Regions from separate parts of the Streptomyces sp. NPDC028314 genome, predicted to be linked through region 1. Evidence: riboswitches for the same ligand, from Rfam matches in the RefSeq annotation. Region 1 holds a riboswitch; each other region holds the start of a gene.
The links. A riboswitch is a leader RNA that binds a small molecule or an ion and turns the genes downstream of it on or off. The one in region 1 is predicted to bind cyclic di-AMP.
Positions count from the first base shown of each region.

Region 2: another riboswitch for cyclic di-AMP. It lies ahead of ACZ4TG_RS21950 (M23 family metallopeptidase); the one in region 1 lies ahead of ACZ4TG_RS16125 (M23 family metallopeptidase).
Region 3: another riboswitch for cyclic di-AMP. It lies ahead of ACZ4TG_RS19490 (transglycosylase family protein); the one in region 1 lies ahead of ACZ4TG_RS16125 (M23 family metallopeptidase).

Region 1 is NZ_JBVHTP010000006.1:143,574-147,775, reverse strand. It holds gene ACZ4TG_RS16135 (MBL fold metallo-hydrolase) at 1-105, opposite strand, end outside; gene ACZ4TG_RS16130 (SGNH/GDSL hydrolase family protein) at 263-1,048, opposite strand; gene ACZ4TG_RS16125 (M23 family metallopeptidase) at 1,212-2,231, opposite strand; cyclic di-AMP (ydaO/yuaA leader) riboswitch at 2,236-2,421, opposite strand; gene ACZ4TG_RS16120 (tyrosine-protein phosphatase) at 2,733-3,539, shown strand; gene ACZ4TG_RS16115 (aspartate aminotransferase family protein) at 3,575-4,202, opposite strand, start outside.
Region 2 is NZ_JBVHTP010000009.1:239,257-243,458, reverse strand. It holds gene ACZ4TG_RS21955 (M16 family metallopeptidase) at 8-1,375, shown strand; cyclic di-AMP (ydaO/yuaA leader) riboswitch at 1,560-1,718, shown strand; gene ACZ4TG_RS21950 (M23 family metallopeptidase) at 1,732-2,532, shown strand; gene ACZ4TG_RS21945 (GntR family transcriptional regulator) at 2,687-3,352, shown strand; gene ACZ4TG_RS21940 (HPr family phosphocarrier protein) at 3,573-3,854, opposite strand; gene ACZ4TG_RS21935 (bifunctional acetate--CoA ligase family protein/GNAT family N-acetyltransferase) at 4,039-4,202, shown strand, end outside.
Region 3 is NZ_JBVHTP010000008.1:84,152-88,353, reverse strand. It holds gene ACZ4TG_RS19500 (cytochrome P450 family protein) at 1-531, shown strand, start outside; gene ACZ4TG_RS19495 (LysM peptidoglycan-binding domain-containing protein) at 646-1,689, shown strand; cyclic di-AMP (ydaO/yuaA leader) riboswitch at 1,968-2,140, shown strand; gene ACZ4TG_RS19490 (transglycosylase family protein) at 2,144-2,875, shown strand; gene eno (phosphopyruvate hydratase) at 3,127-4,202, shown strand, end outside.

The DNA.
Region 1 (4,202 bases):
CGGCGAGCGGCGGATCCGCTCCATCCGGGCGCCGGACGGGTCCGCGCCGAAGGCTTCGGGCCGCAGGGCGCGCAGCCGGGGACGCAGGGGACGGGAGCCGGTCAAGGCGCCTCCTGGGAGGATGGGGGCAGGACGGTCGTACGTCTACGACCATCCCAACGCACACCACCCCCGAAGGATTCCGCTTCCGGCCACCGATCCGCCCGGCGTGTCGCCCCCGACGTGTCGCCGCCCGGCCCCCCGGCCCGGCGCGCCGTGCGGCCTACAGCGGCATCAGGTCGGGCCGCTTCGCCTCGACGTGGTCCCCGGAGGACTCCCCGCGCAGCCGCCGCCCGATCCACGGGACCAGGTGTTCGCGGGCCCACTGGATGTTGTCCCGGGTCACGTCCACGGATCCGCGCGGACGCTCCGGCGGCCACGGCTGGTCCGGGTCGGTCGGCACGTCCAGGCCGAGCACCTGCGCGGCGCGCAGCGCGACCCGGGTGTGCCCCTCGGGCGAGAGGTGCAGCCGGTCGCCGTCCCAGGCGCGGCGGTCCTGTACGGACTTCAGCGACCAGAGGTCGAGCACCGGGCAGCCGTACCGGTCGGCGATGGCGCGCACGTGTGCGCTGTACGTGGCCACCTTGCCCCGGAGGTGCTTGAGGACCGGCACGCCCCGGGTGTCGAACCCCGTGGTGATCATGACCAGGCCGACGGCGCCGGCGAGGTCGGCCACGGCCGCCTCGAACCGCTCCGCCACGTCGTCCGGGTCGCTGCCGGGCCGGATGATGTCGTTGCCACCCGCGCAGAAGGTGACCAGGTCAGGTGCGAGGGCCTTGGCCCTGGGTACCTGCTCGGCCACGATCTGGTCGAGGAGCTTCCCCCGCACCGCCAGGTTCGCGTACCGGAAATCGTGTTCCGCCCGCTGATCGGCCAGGAGTACGGCCAGCCGGTCCGCCCAGCCGAGGTACGAATCCCCGGGTCCCGGGTCCCCTACGCCCTCGGTGAAGCTGTCCCCGATCGCCGCGTACGAGCCGATGGTCTTGAGTGTCGTCGTCGTCGCTGCCACAGCACCACATCCTTCACCCCCGTACGCAACCTACGCCAACGTAATGAGGGGTTGACGGACCGTGATCTATCCCACCATGCACATGCGGAATAAGGAACGCGTGAGGCCGGGACCCCCCTCGGGTCCCGGCCTCACGCGTGTCCCCGCTCCTGCGGGCGGTGCGTCAGATGCTGACGCCCTTCGAGCGCAGGTAGCTCAGCGGGCTGATGTCCGAGCCGTACGACGGGCCCGTGCGGATCTCGAAGTGGAGGTGCGGGCCGGTCACGTTGCCGGTGGCGCCGGAGAGCCCGATGCGCTGTCCGCCGGTGACGCTCTGGCCGACCGAGACGGAGAGCTGGGACAGGTGGCCGTACTGCGAGTACTTGCCGTCCGCGTGCCGGATCACGACCTCGTTGCCGTACGCGCCGCCCCAGCCGGCGGAGACCACGGTGCCCGCGCCGACGGCCTTGACGGTGGTGCCGGTGCTCGCGATGAAGTCGACACCGGTGTGGTAACCGGAAGACCACATGGCGCCGGCGGTCTTGTACTGGGTGGAGATCCCGCCGCTGACCGGGGCCACGAATCCGGTGCCCGTGGAGGCGCCCCCGGAGGTCTTGCCGCTCTGCTGCTGCGAGCCGCCGGACGTCCCCGCGGCGGAGTCGCCACCGGAGCCCGCCTCGGAGGAACCCTGATCGGCGCTGGAGGAACGCTCGGCCGGCTTCGGGGCGGTACGGGCCTTCTTGGCGGGAGCGGGAGCGGGGGCGGGAGCCGGGGCGGACTCGGCGGGCGCGGGCCGCGTCGGCGCGGCCTCGCCCGGCGCGCCCAGGGTCAGCTTCAGGCCCGGGTGGATCAGGGAGGGGTCGGTGCCGACGGCGTCGCGGTTGTCGGCGTACAGCTGCTCCCAGCCGCCGGACAGGTGGCGCTCGGCGGCGATCTTCGAGAGGTAGTCGCCCGGCACGACCGTGTAGAGGGTCGGGGCGGCCTGCGCGGCGGCGGGCGCCGCCTGGAGGGAAGCCGGAGGCTGCGCCGCCTGCGGGACCGAAGCGGCGGGGGCGACGGCCGGGGCCGCGGCCGGAGCGGCGGCGTGGGCTCCCGCGGCACCCATCAGCGGCAGGGCGAGCGCCGCGCCTCCGGTGCCCGCGACGGCGAACCCGCGGGATATCGAACGGGACTTCGGACGGCGGTGCTTACCCTTTGCAGGCATGGCGAATTCCTCTCCGTCGCCTGCGAGGTGAGCTGTCGGGTTCGGACTGGAGATGTCCGGCCGTACCTCGGCGTCGGCCTCGACGACGGGTGTACGGCTTCACCCCGAGCCGTCCGGAGACATGATCCGGAACGGCGGCTTACCTGGTTCCCCCGCTCCTGCCGCGCGCGTGAATAGTCGGGTGCGGTTCCCGGGCGGCGGCAGGATTAGGCGGTCCACCCGGATCGATCGCGAAGGTAATCCAGTACGGCCGCACACAACAAGCCGCGAATTCCCTGACGGAATCGCAGGCATGAGGGATCGACGGAATTCCCGTCACCCTCCGTCCATTCCGGACCAGCAACAACCGCCGCCACAGGGCAATTCGTCTTTCGCGATCAGGCACGCACGGTCACCGTATGATCTGGCTCACGGGGCCTGGCGCGATCTCGCCTCCCTTTATGGCAAGTTGTTCCCAAGCAGTGCAATTCGGACACGCCACGACGACACGGAGGAGCCCCCTTGACCCAGCAGATACCCCAGACCCCGTCAGCGGCGCCCGAACTGTCCGGTGTGCGCAACTTCCGTGACGTGGGCGGGCTGCCGACCGCCGACGGACGGAGGGTCAGGTCAGGACGACTCTTCCGAAGCGGACATCTGGCACATGCCACCGAAACCGATGCAGAGTTCCTCGGATCGCTCGGCCTCCACACCGTCTTCGACTTCCGCAACGATGCCGATCACGCACTGGAGGGCCCGGATGTGGAACTGCCCGGTGTCCGGAACCTGAACATTCCGCTCTCGGATCCGGCCGACGGCCGGGAGTTCTGGAAAATGGTCCGCGACGGCGATCTCGGCCAACTGCGCACCCTCCTGGGCGACGGGAAGGCCGCCACCCGGATGGCGAACTCGTACCGCGTGATCATCCGGGAGCGGACCTCCGAGCACAGCCGGGTCGTGCACGCCCTCGCCGAGGACAGCGTCCCGGCCCTGATGCACTGCGCGGCCGGCAAGGACCGGGCCGGCCTGTCGGTCGCCGTGACCCTCCTCGCCCTGGGCGTGGAGCGCGAGGCGATCGTCGCCGACTACCTGGAGTCCAACGCCCCGCACAACCGGTACCGGGTACGCCGCGGCAGCGACGCGCCCGAGGCCCGCTCCCCCGAGGTGATGGAACTGCTCGCCCCGCTCTTCGACGCCCGCGCCGACTACCTCGTCGCGGCCTTCGAAACGATCGACGAGACCTGGGGCGGGGTGGAGCCCTACCTGGCGGAGGGCCTCGGGCTGACGCCCGAGACCCTCGACCGGCTGCGGAACCGGCTCCTCGCCTAGGGCCGTCTCCTTCGGATCCTGCCCGGAGCAGGCCGTCAGCGGTTGCCGACGGCCTGCTTCACGAGGGTCCTGCCGAAGTCCCACATCAGCGCGCCCCCGCCGTGCGCCTCGTCCATGACCTCGCGGAAGGCGCCCACGAACCGGTCGACGTCCCGCTCGTCCACGATCAGCGGCGGAATGAGCTTGATGACCTCCAGGTGGTCACCGGAGACCTGCGTGAGGATCCGGTGCTTCTGGAGCAGCGGCACCACGACCATCTGCGCGAAGAGCCCCTTGCGGGCGGCCTGGAGCATGGTCCACCGGCTGCGGAGCCCGAGCGAGGACGGCCGGCCGAACTCGATGCCGATCATCAGCCCGCGGCCCCGCACCTCGTGCAGCAGCTCGTACTCGTCGACCAGGGCGGCGAGCCGCCCGCGCAGCAGGTCGCCCATCGCGCGGGCGTTGGCCACCACCCCTTCGTCGTCCATCACCGAGAGGACCGCGAGGCCGGCCGCCATGGCCTGCGCGTTGGAACCGAAGCTCGCGGAGTGCACCAGCACCCGGTCCATCGACGAGTAGACCTTCTTGAAGATCCAGTCCTTGCCCAGGGTGGCGCCGACGGGCACGTAGCCCCCGGAGAGTGCCTTGGCCACGCACACCAGGTCCGGCTCCACGCCGGGTTCG
Region 2 (4,202 bases), on a different contig from region 1:
CGTCACGATGACCTTCCACCCGCAGCCGCAGGCCGGCGAGGCCAGGCCGTGGGCCTTCCCCGCCCCCGAGCGCGGTGGGCTCCCCAACGGCCTGACCCTGCTGCGCTGCCACCGTCCGGGCCAGCAGGTCATCGCCGTCGAGATCAACCTCGCGGCCCCGCTGGACGCGGAACCCCAGGGTCTGGACGGGGTGGCCACCATCATGGCCCGCGCGCTGTCCGAGGGCACCGACAAGCGCTCCGCCGAGGAGTTCGCGGCGGAGCTGGAGCGCTGCGGCGCCACCCTCGACGCGCATGCCGACCACCCGGGCATCCGGGTCTCCCTGGAGGTCCCGGCCTCCCGCCTGGCGAAGGCCCTCGGCCTGCTCGCCGAGGCACTGCGCGCCCCGGCCTTCGCCGACGCCGAGGTCGACCGGCTGGTGCGCAACCGGCTCGACGAGATCCCGCACGAGCTGGCCAACCCGCAGCGCCGCGCCGCCAAGGAGCTCTCGAAGGAGCTCTTCCCGGCCACCCTGCGGATGTCCCGCCCGCGGCAGGGCACCGAGGAGACGGTCGCCCGCATCGACTCCGGGGCCGTACGCGCCTTCTACGAGGCCCACGTGCGCCCCGCGACCGCCACCGCGGTGGTCGTCGGCGACCTGACCGGGATCGACCTGGACGCCGTCCTGGCGGAGACCCTGGGCACCTGGACGGGCAACTCCGCCGAGCCCCTGCCCGTGCCGCCGGTGACCGCGGACGACAGCGGGCGCGTGGTCATCGTGGACCGGCCCGGAGCGGTCCAGACGCAGCTGCTGATCGGCCGGATCGGCGCGGACCGGCACGACCGCGTCTGGGCCGCCCAGGTGCTCGGCACGTATTGCCTCGGCGGCACCCTCACCTCCCGCCTGGACAAGGTGCTGCGCGAGGAGAAGGGGTACACGTACGGCGTGCGCGCCTTCGGCCAGGTGCTGCGTTCCACCGCCGACGGCAAGGGCGCCTCGATGCTCGCCATCAGCGGCTCCGTGGACACCCCCAACACCGGGCCGGCGCTGGAGGACCTCTGGAAGGTGCTGCGCGTCCTCTCGGAGGGCGGTCTGACGGACGCCGAACGGGACGTGGCGGTGCAGAACTTGGTGGGCGTCGCCCCGCTGAAGTTCGAGACGGCCGCCTCGGTCGCGGGCACCCTCGCCGACCAGGTCGAGCAGGAGCTGCCGGACGACTACCAGGCGCAGTTGTACGCCCAGCTCGCCGCCACCGGCACGGTGGAGGCGACCGCGGCGGTCGTGGGCGCCTTCCCGGTGGACCGGCTGGTGACGGTCCTGGTGGGCGACGCGTCGCAGATCGCTGAGCCCGTCCGGGCGCTCGGGATCGGTGACGTGACCGTGGTCTCCAACTGACCTGAAACCGAAGGGGCTCTGGCGGCTTGCCCGCCGGGGCCCCTTTTGTCCATTTAGTGGTGTGGTTGCTTGTATGTGGTGTGGCGTAGGTAACAAAAGCGCGCACCTGTTTGGCGATTGACTGATGATCCGCCTAGCGTCGGCCGTGCTGTTCGTCAGTTGTGCCCGCCGCACCCGCGGCACCGGACAGCGATCGCCGAGTCCCCGTCAGGCGCGAGCCTGGGGAGCCGGGGACCCACATGTGTCCCTGGGGTGAATCGGACCGCCTCGCAAGAGGGGGCCCGTAGGAGACCTTCCTGCTCCGAACCCGTCAGCTAACCCGGTAGGCGAGAAGGAAGGAAAGGATCAACCCCTTCATGGCGTTTGGCAGCAGTCGTGTGGCCGGTAAGCACCGTGGTTCCAGCCGTATGAGCCGCAAGACCGCCGGTTACGCCGGTATCGCGGCCCTCGCCACCACCGGCGTCGTGGGCACGCTGGCCGGCCCCGCGTTCGCCGCGGACCAGGCCGCCGCCCCCTCGATGGAGGACACCGGCCTGAACGCCGTCGTCGTCGCCGAGGACCTCCAGGGCGAGATCGAGGCGCAGGCCGAGTCGCAGCAGCGGGCCGCCGATGCCGCCGCCGTCAAGGCGCAGGCCGAGGCCGACGCCAAGCAGCGCGCCTCCGAGGCCAAGCGCTTCGCGGAGGCCAAGGCGAAGGCCGAGCGCGAGGCCGCCGAGCGCGCCGCCCGCGAGGAGGAGCGCAAGCGCCTCAACACCTTCGTCGCGCCCGTCGACGGCTCGTACATCAGCACCCAGTACCACGCCGGTGGCGGCATGTGGTCCTCCGGCAGCCACACGGGCATCGACTTCCACGCCGCCTCCGGCACCTCGGTCCACGCCGTGGGCGCGGGCACCATCGTCGAGGCCGGCTACGGCGGTGCGTACGGCAACAACGTCGTCATCAAGCACAACGACGGCACCTACACCCAGTACGGGCACATGTCCTCGCTGAGCGTCTCCGTCGGCCAGACGGTCACCCCGGGCCAGCAGATCGGCCTGTCGGGCTCCACCGGCAACTCCAGCGGCCCGCACCTGCACTTCGAGGCGCGCACCGGGGCCGGCTACGGCTCGGACATCGACCCGGCCGCGTACCTGCGCTCGCACGGCGTGGACGTCTGACCCGCACCGCACTTTCCGTCGAAGACCCCGGCTCGCCGAGCCGGGGTCTTCTTCGTTTTCGGCCAAATGTTTCGTATTGAGGGCCGCCTTCGGTAATTATCGTGTGTTGCAATAGAGTCGCAGCGCGGTCACGAAATCAAGCGGAGGTCCGGTCTTGCGAATTCCTGCGCACGCGGTATGCACAGCGATCCGCGACGACATCATCTCCGGAGTCTTCGGACCCGGCAGCCGCCTCACCGAGGAGGTGCTGGCCCGCCGGTACGGAGTCTCGCGCGTCCCGGTCCGCGAGGCGCTGCGCACCCTGGAGTCCGAGGGCTTCGTCACGACCCGCCGGCACGCGGGCGCCTGCGTGGCCGAGCCGACCGAGCAGGAGGCCGCCGACCTCCTGGAGGTGCGGATGCTGCTGGAGCCCCTGGCGGCGGCCAGAGCCGCCCGCCGGCGCACCGAGGCGCACCTGAAGGTGCTGCGCGGGCTGGTCAGGCTGGGGCAGGAGCGGGCCAGGAAGGGGCAGGGCGAGGATCTGCGGGCCCTGGGGGGATGGTTCCACGAGACGCTGGCCCAGGCCTCCGGCAGTCCCGGGCTGATCGCCCTGCTGACCCAGATGCGGCACAAGGTCGCCTGGATGTACTCGGTGGAGGCCCCGGTGCGGCCCGCGGAGTCCTGGGCGGAGCACGGCGCGATCGTGGACGCGGTGGCGCGCGGGGACGCCGAGCGGGCCCGGTCGCTCACCGCGCTGCACGCGGACCGCGCGGCGCAGGCGCACCGGCCGCGGGTGAGGACTTCGCAACCTGCCGTAAACATGGCGAGCGGCCGGCATTAACAGAGCCCGTATACAAAGGACGGATATCCGCGCGACACCGGGGCGATAAACGGAGTCGTGCAGATTTCCCCTGCGCGGATCATCGGAATTCCCGGACGGTATTTATCCGCGGGTGGGGGTGATTTCCGCAAGCGCGTGCGCGGGCGCCCCGCGGAAACAACGAAGCCGCGGCCCCCGCACCGGGGGCCGCGGCTTCGCCGCGTGTGCGGACCCGAAGGGGTCAGACCGTCTCCGGGAGCTCCTCGAGGCCCTCGGCGACGAGCTTCGCGAGGCGGTCCAGCGCGGCCTCGGCGCCCTCGGCCTCGGACGCGAGGACGATCTCCTCGCCACCCTGGGCGCCCAGGCCCAGAACCGCCAGCATGGAGGCGGCGTTGACGGGGTCGCCACCGGCCTTGGCGATGGTCACCGGGACGCCGGAAGCGGTCGTCGCCCGGACGAAGATCGAGGCGGGACGAGCGTGCAGGCCCTCGGCCCAGCCGACGTTGACGCGGCGCTCTGCCATGGTGATGCCCTTCAGGTGCTAACGGTTGTCTAGACCAGTCTCTCACGGCACCCGGAATGCTCGAACCGACCTTCGGCCCGAATTCGCCGCCGTTCGACCTTCCCCAGCTTGCACTGATTTGCCCCGGTGTGCCGCACGCGCCGCGCGAGCACCGTCCAGTGGATCCGCCCCTTAGGGTGTGCCCATGACCATCGAGTCGGACCCCTCGTACCCGGCGCACTGGGAAGCCGACGTCGTGCTCCGCGACGGCGGCACGGCCCGGATCCGGCCCATCACCACCGAGGACGCGGGCCGCCTGGTCAGCTTCTACGAACAGGTCTCCGACGAGTCGAAGTACTACCGGTTCTT
Region 3 (4,202 bases), on a different contig from region 1:
CTGCTCTTCGCCGGCTTCGAGACGACCGTGAACCTCATCGGGAACGGCGTCCACTCCCTCTTCATGAACCCGGAGCAGCGCGAGCGCCTCCAGGCCTCCCTCGCCGCCGGCGAACGCGGGCTGCTGGAGACCGGGGTCGAGGAGCTGCTGCGCTACGACGGCCCCGTGGAGCTGGCCACCTGGCGGTTCGCCACCGAGCCGTTCGTCCTCGGGGGCCGCGACATCGCGGCCGGAGACCCGGTGCTGGTGGTCCTCGCGGCCGCCGACCGGGACCCCGAGCGGTTCGCGGAGCCGGACACCCTGGACCTGTCCCGGAGTGACAATCAGCACCTCGGATACGGGCACGGCATCCACTACTGCCTCGGCGCTCCGCTCGCCCGGCTGGAGGGCCAGACGGCGCTCGCGACTTTGCTGATGCGTCTGCCAGATCTGGAACTCGCTGTTCCGCCCGCGGACCTGCGGTGGCGGGGCGGGCTCATCATGCGTGGCCTGCGCACCCTTCCGGTCCGCTTCACACCCCGAAACAACTGAGTTCCGACCGGCACCCGCCTGACTGAAGGTCAGTTTTCGACCGAACTTGTAACGAACGTGCCAAGGCCGCTAGGTTCTGCCGTTACCCCGCCGTTATGCGAAAGGTACAGCCTCATGCGTTCCGGGAACGGCCGCCACAGACGCCCCAAGCAGATACCCGCACTTGTCGTCACCGCCGGAGTCACCGGCTCCGCCCTGGCCCTGCCGCTGCTCGCGGCGACCGGCGCGAGCGCGGCAGACGCCCCCACGTGGGACAAGGTCGCCGAGTGCGAGAGCGGCGGAACCTGGAGCGCCAACTTCGGCAGCGGCGCGTACGGCGGGCTGCAGTTCACCCAGGAGCAGTGGAACGCCCACGGCGGCCTCGCCTACGCGGCGCGCCCCGACCTCGCCAGCCGCTCCCAGCAGATCGCCGTCGCCGAACAGGTGCTGGCCGCCCAGGGCCCCCAGGCGTGGTCGCAGTGCGGCGCCTCGGCCGGGCTGACCCAGCAGGGGCCGGCCGCCGAGGTGGACCCGGGCCGGGCCGAGGCGCCCGGGCCGATCGCGCCCACCCCGTCCCGCCCCGACGCGTCCGTGCCGAAGACCGGCTCCACCCCGGCCACGGACTTCGGGGCCCCGACCCCGGTCGCCCCGGTCCCCGGGCTGCCCAGCCCGACCGGCACGCCGTCCTTCACGCTGCCCGACATCCCGCTCGCGCCCCACAGCGGACTGCCCGTCATGCCCGACCCGGACCCGACCGTGCCGGCTCCGGAGCTCCCGGGCACCCCCACCGCGACGCCGCCCGCGGACCCGGCGGCCCCGGTCCTCCCGACGGCCCCGTCCGCCCCGACGGACCCGGCCACCCCGGTGCTCCCGGGCGCCCCTTCGACCCCCGCCGACCCGACCGCGACGCCCTCGGCCCCGGCGGGGAGCCCGGCCGACTCCGCGGCGGACGGCGGCGGCAAGCACCGCGGCCCGGCCGCGATCGAGACCCCGCCCGCCGCGCCCGCGGCCGCGCCGAAGCCCACGTACACGGTGAAGTCGGGCGACAGCCTGGCCGCCATCGCGGACGCCAAGGGACTCAAGGGGGGCTGGAACGCGCTCTACGAGGCCAACGAGCAGGTCATCGGCAAGGACGCGGACCTCATCAAGCCCGGCCAGAACCTGGATCTAACCAAGTAATAGGGGCAGTTCGGCCACCCGGAAAGATCCAAATGTCCGGTATATCTAAGTGAGACATGCGTCTCTTCCGGTCAACTGGCGTGTCTCGTACCGAAGCTTCCGCAAACCCGGCCCTCACCTGCGCAAACGTCCCTAAGCGGAACGCAAGTAGGGCTGTTTCCCCCCGATGTCGCGCGTTGAACATCGGGGGGAGACCTGTCTACCTTCTGAATCGCTCGCCACCGCGGGCCTCTTCGACCGCATCGCCGAATCCTGCCGGCGGACGGAGAGAACAGTCGTCGCGTAAAGCGCCGGAGGCAGGAGCGGGGGAACCAAGGTAAGCGCCGGGACCGGCCATTGAGAGATGGTCACGGAACCGGCTAGGGGTTAAGTCACGCGCTAGGCCGCGTGACCGGGCAACTCACTCGCCCGAACCCGACAGCTCACCTCGTAGGCGTCGGTGAGGAGAAACTCCATGCTGCTTTCCGGCAAGGGCAAGCACCGCCGCGCCTCCAAGGCCGCCCGCATCGTCACGCTCGCCGGTGTCGCCGGTGTCGCCGTCGCGGCGCCCCTGATGGCCGCGGGCTCGGCTTCCGCCGCGACCGCCTCCGAGTGGGACAAGGTCGCCGCCTGCGAGTCCGGCGGCAACTGGTCCATCAACACGGGCAACGGCTACTACGGCGGCGTGCAGTTCTCGGCGTCCACCTGGGCCGCCTACGGCGGCAAGGCGTACGCGGCGCAGGCCAACCAGGCCTCCAAGGCGCAGCAGATAGCCATCGCGGAGAAGGTCCTCAAGGGCCAGGGCAAGGGCGCCTGGCCGTCCTGTGGCGTGGGCCTGTCGAACTCCTCCTACAGCGGCGGCGGCTCGGCCGAGGCTCCCAAGCCGAAGCCGAAGCCCGAGGCGAAGAAGCAGGAAGCCGCTCCGAAGAAGCAGCAGGCGGCGCCGAAGAAGGAGTCCCGCTCCGAGGCCTCCGTCACCACCCGCTCCGAGCGTTCCGAGGCCGTCCCGGCCCCGACGAAGGCCCCCAAGACCGAGGCCCCGAAGACCGGCAACGGCTCGTACGAGGTCAAGTCGGGCGACACCCTGGGCACCATCGCCGAGGCGAACGGCGTCAAGGGCGGCTGGGAGAAGGTCTTCGAGCTGAACAAGGACATCGTCGACGATGCCGACCTGATCTTCCCCGGCCAGAAGCTGAAGCTCAGCTGAATGCCGCGGTAACACCGCATCACCTCACCGCCCGGCGCGTATTCCCCCACGCGCCGGGCGGTGGTGCGTTCCCCGCCGGGCACCGAACGATCAAGAGTCCTATGTCCTGGAAGAGGGGTATTCGGGCCCTTTTTCGTCCCAGGACCCGGGCGGTCGGCCGGCCCAGTGCCCGGAGCCGGTTAGGCTCTAGCTCGGCAGGCCGTCCCACGGTCCCAAGCCACCGCACACCCAGCGTCACATCCCAGAAGGAGATGCTCGTGCCGTCCATCGACGTCGTCGTAGCCCGGGAAATCCTGGACTCCCGAGGCAACCCCACGGTCGAGGTCGAGGTTGGCCTCGACGATGGCAGCACCGGTCGTGCTGCAGTTCCGTCCGGCGCCTCCACCGGTGCATTCGAGGCCATCGAGCTCCGTGACGGTGACCCCAACCGTTACATGGGCAAGGGCGTCGAAAAGGCCGTCCTCGCCGTCATCGAGCAGATCGGCCCGGAGCTCGTCGGCTACGACGCCACCGAGCAGCGCCTGATCGACCAGGCCATGTTCGACCTGGACGCCACCGACAACAAGGGCTCGCTCGGCGCCAACGCCATCCTCGGCGTCTCCCTGGCCGTCGCGCACGCCGCGTCCGAGGCCTCGGACCTCCCCCTCTTCCGCTACCTCGGCGGCCCGAACGCGCACCTGCTGCCCGTTCCGATGATGAACATCCTCAACGGTGGGTCGCACGCCGACTCCAACGTGGACATCCAGGAGTTCATGATCGCCCCGATCGGCGCGGAGTCCTTCTCCGAGGCGCTGCGCTGGGGTGCCGAGGTCTACCACACCCTCAAGAAGGTCCTGCACACCAAGGGCCTCTCCACCGGCCTGGGCGACGAGGGCGGCTTCGCCCCGAACCTGGAGTCCAACCGCGCCGCGCTCGACCTCATCGTCGAGGCCATCAAGCAGGCCGGCTACACCCCGGGCAAGGACATCGCGCTCGCGCTCGACGTCGCCGCGTCCGAGTTCTACAAGGACGGCAAGTACGAGTTCGAGGGCCAGTCCCGCTCGGCCGCCGAGATGACCGAGTACTACGAGGAGCTCGTCTCCGCGTACCCGCTGGTCTCCATCGAGGACCCGCTGTACGAGGACGACTGGGCCGGCTGGAAGGTCATCACCGACCGCCTCGGCGCCAAGGTCCAGATCGTCGGCGACGACCTCTTCGTCACCAACCCCGAACGTCTGGCCCGCGGCATCGAGGAGGGCTCCGCGAACGCCCTGCTCGTCAAGGTCAACCAGATCGGTTCGCTGACCGAGACCCTCGACGCCGTCGAGATGGCCCAGCGCAACGGCTT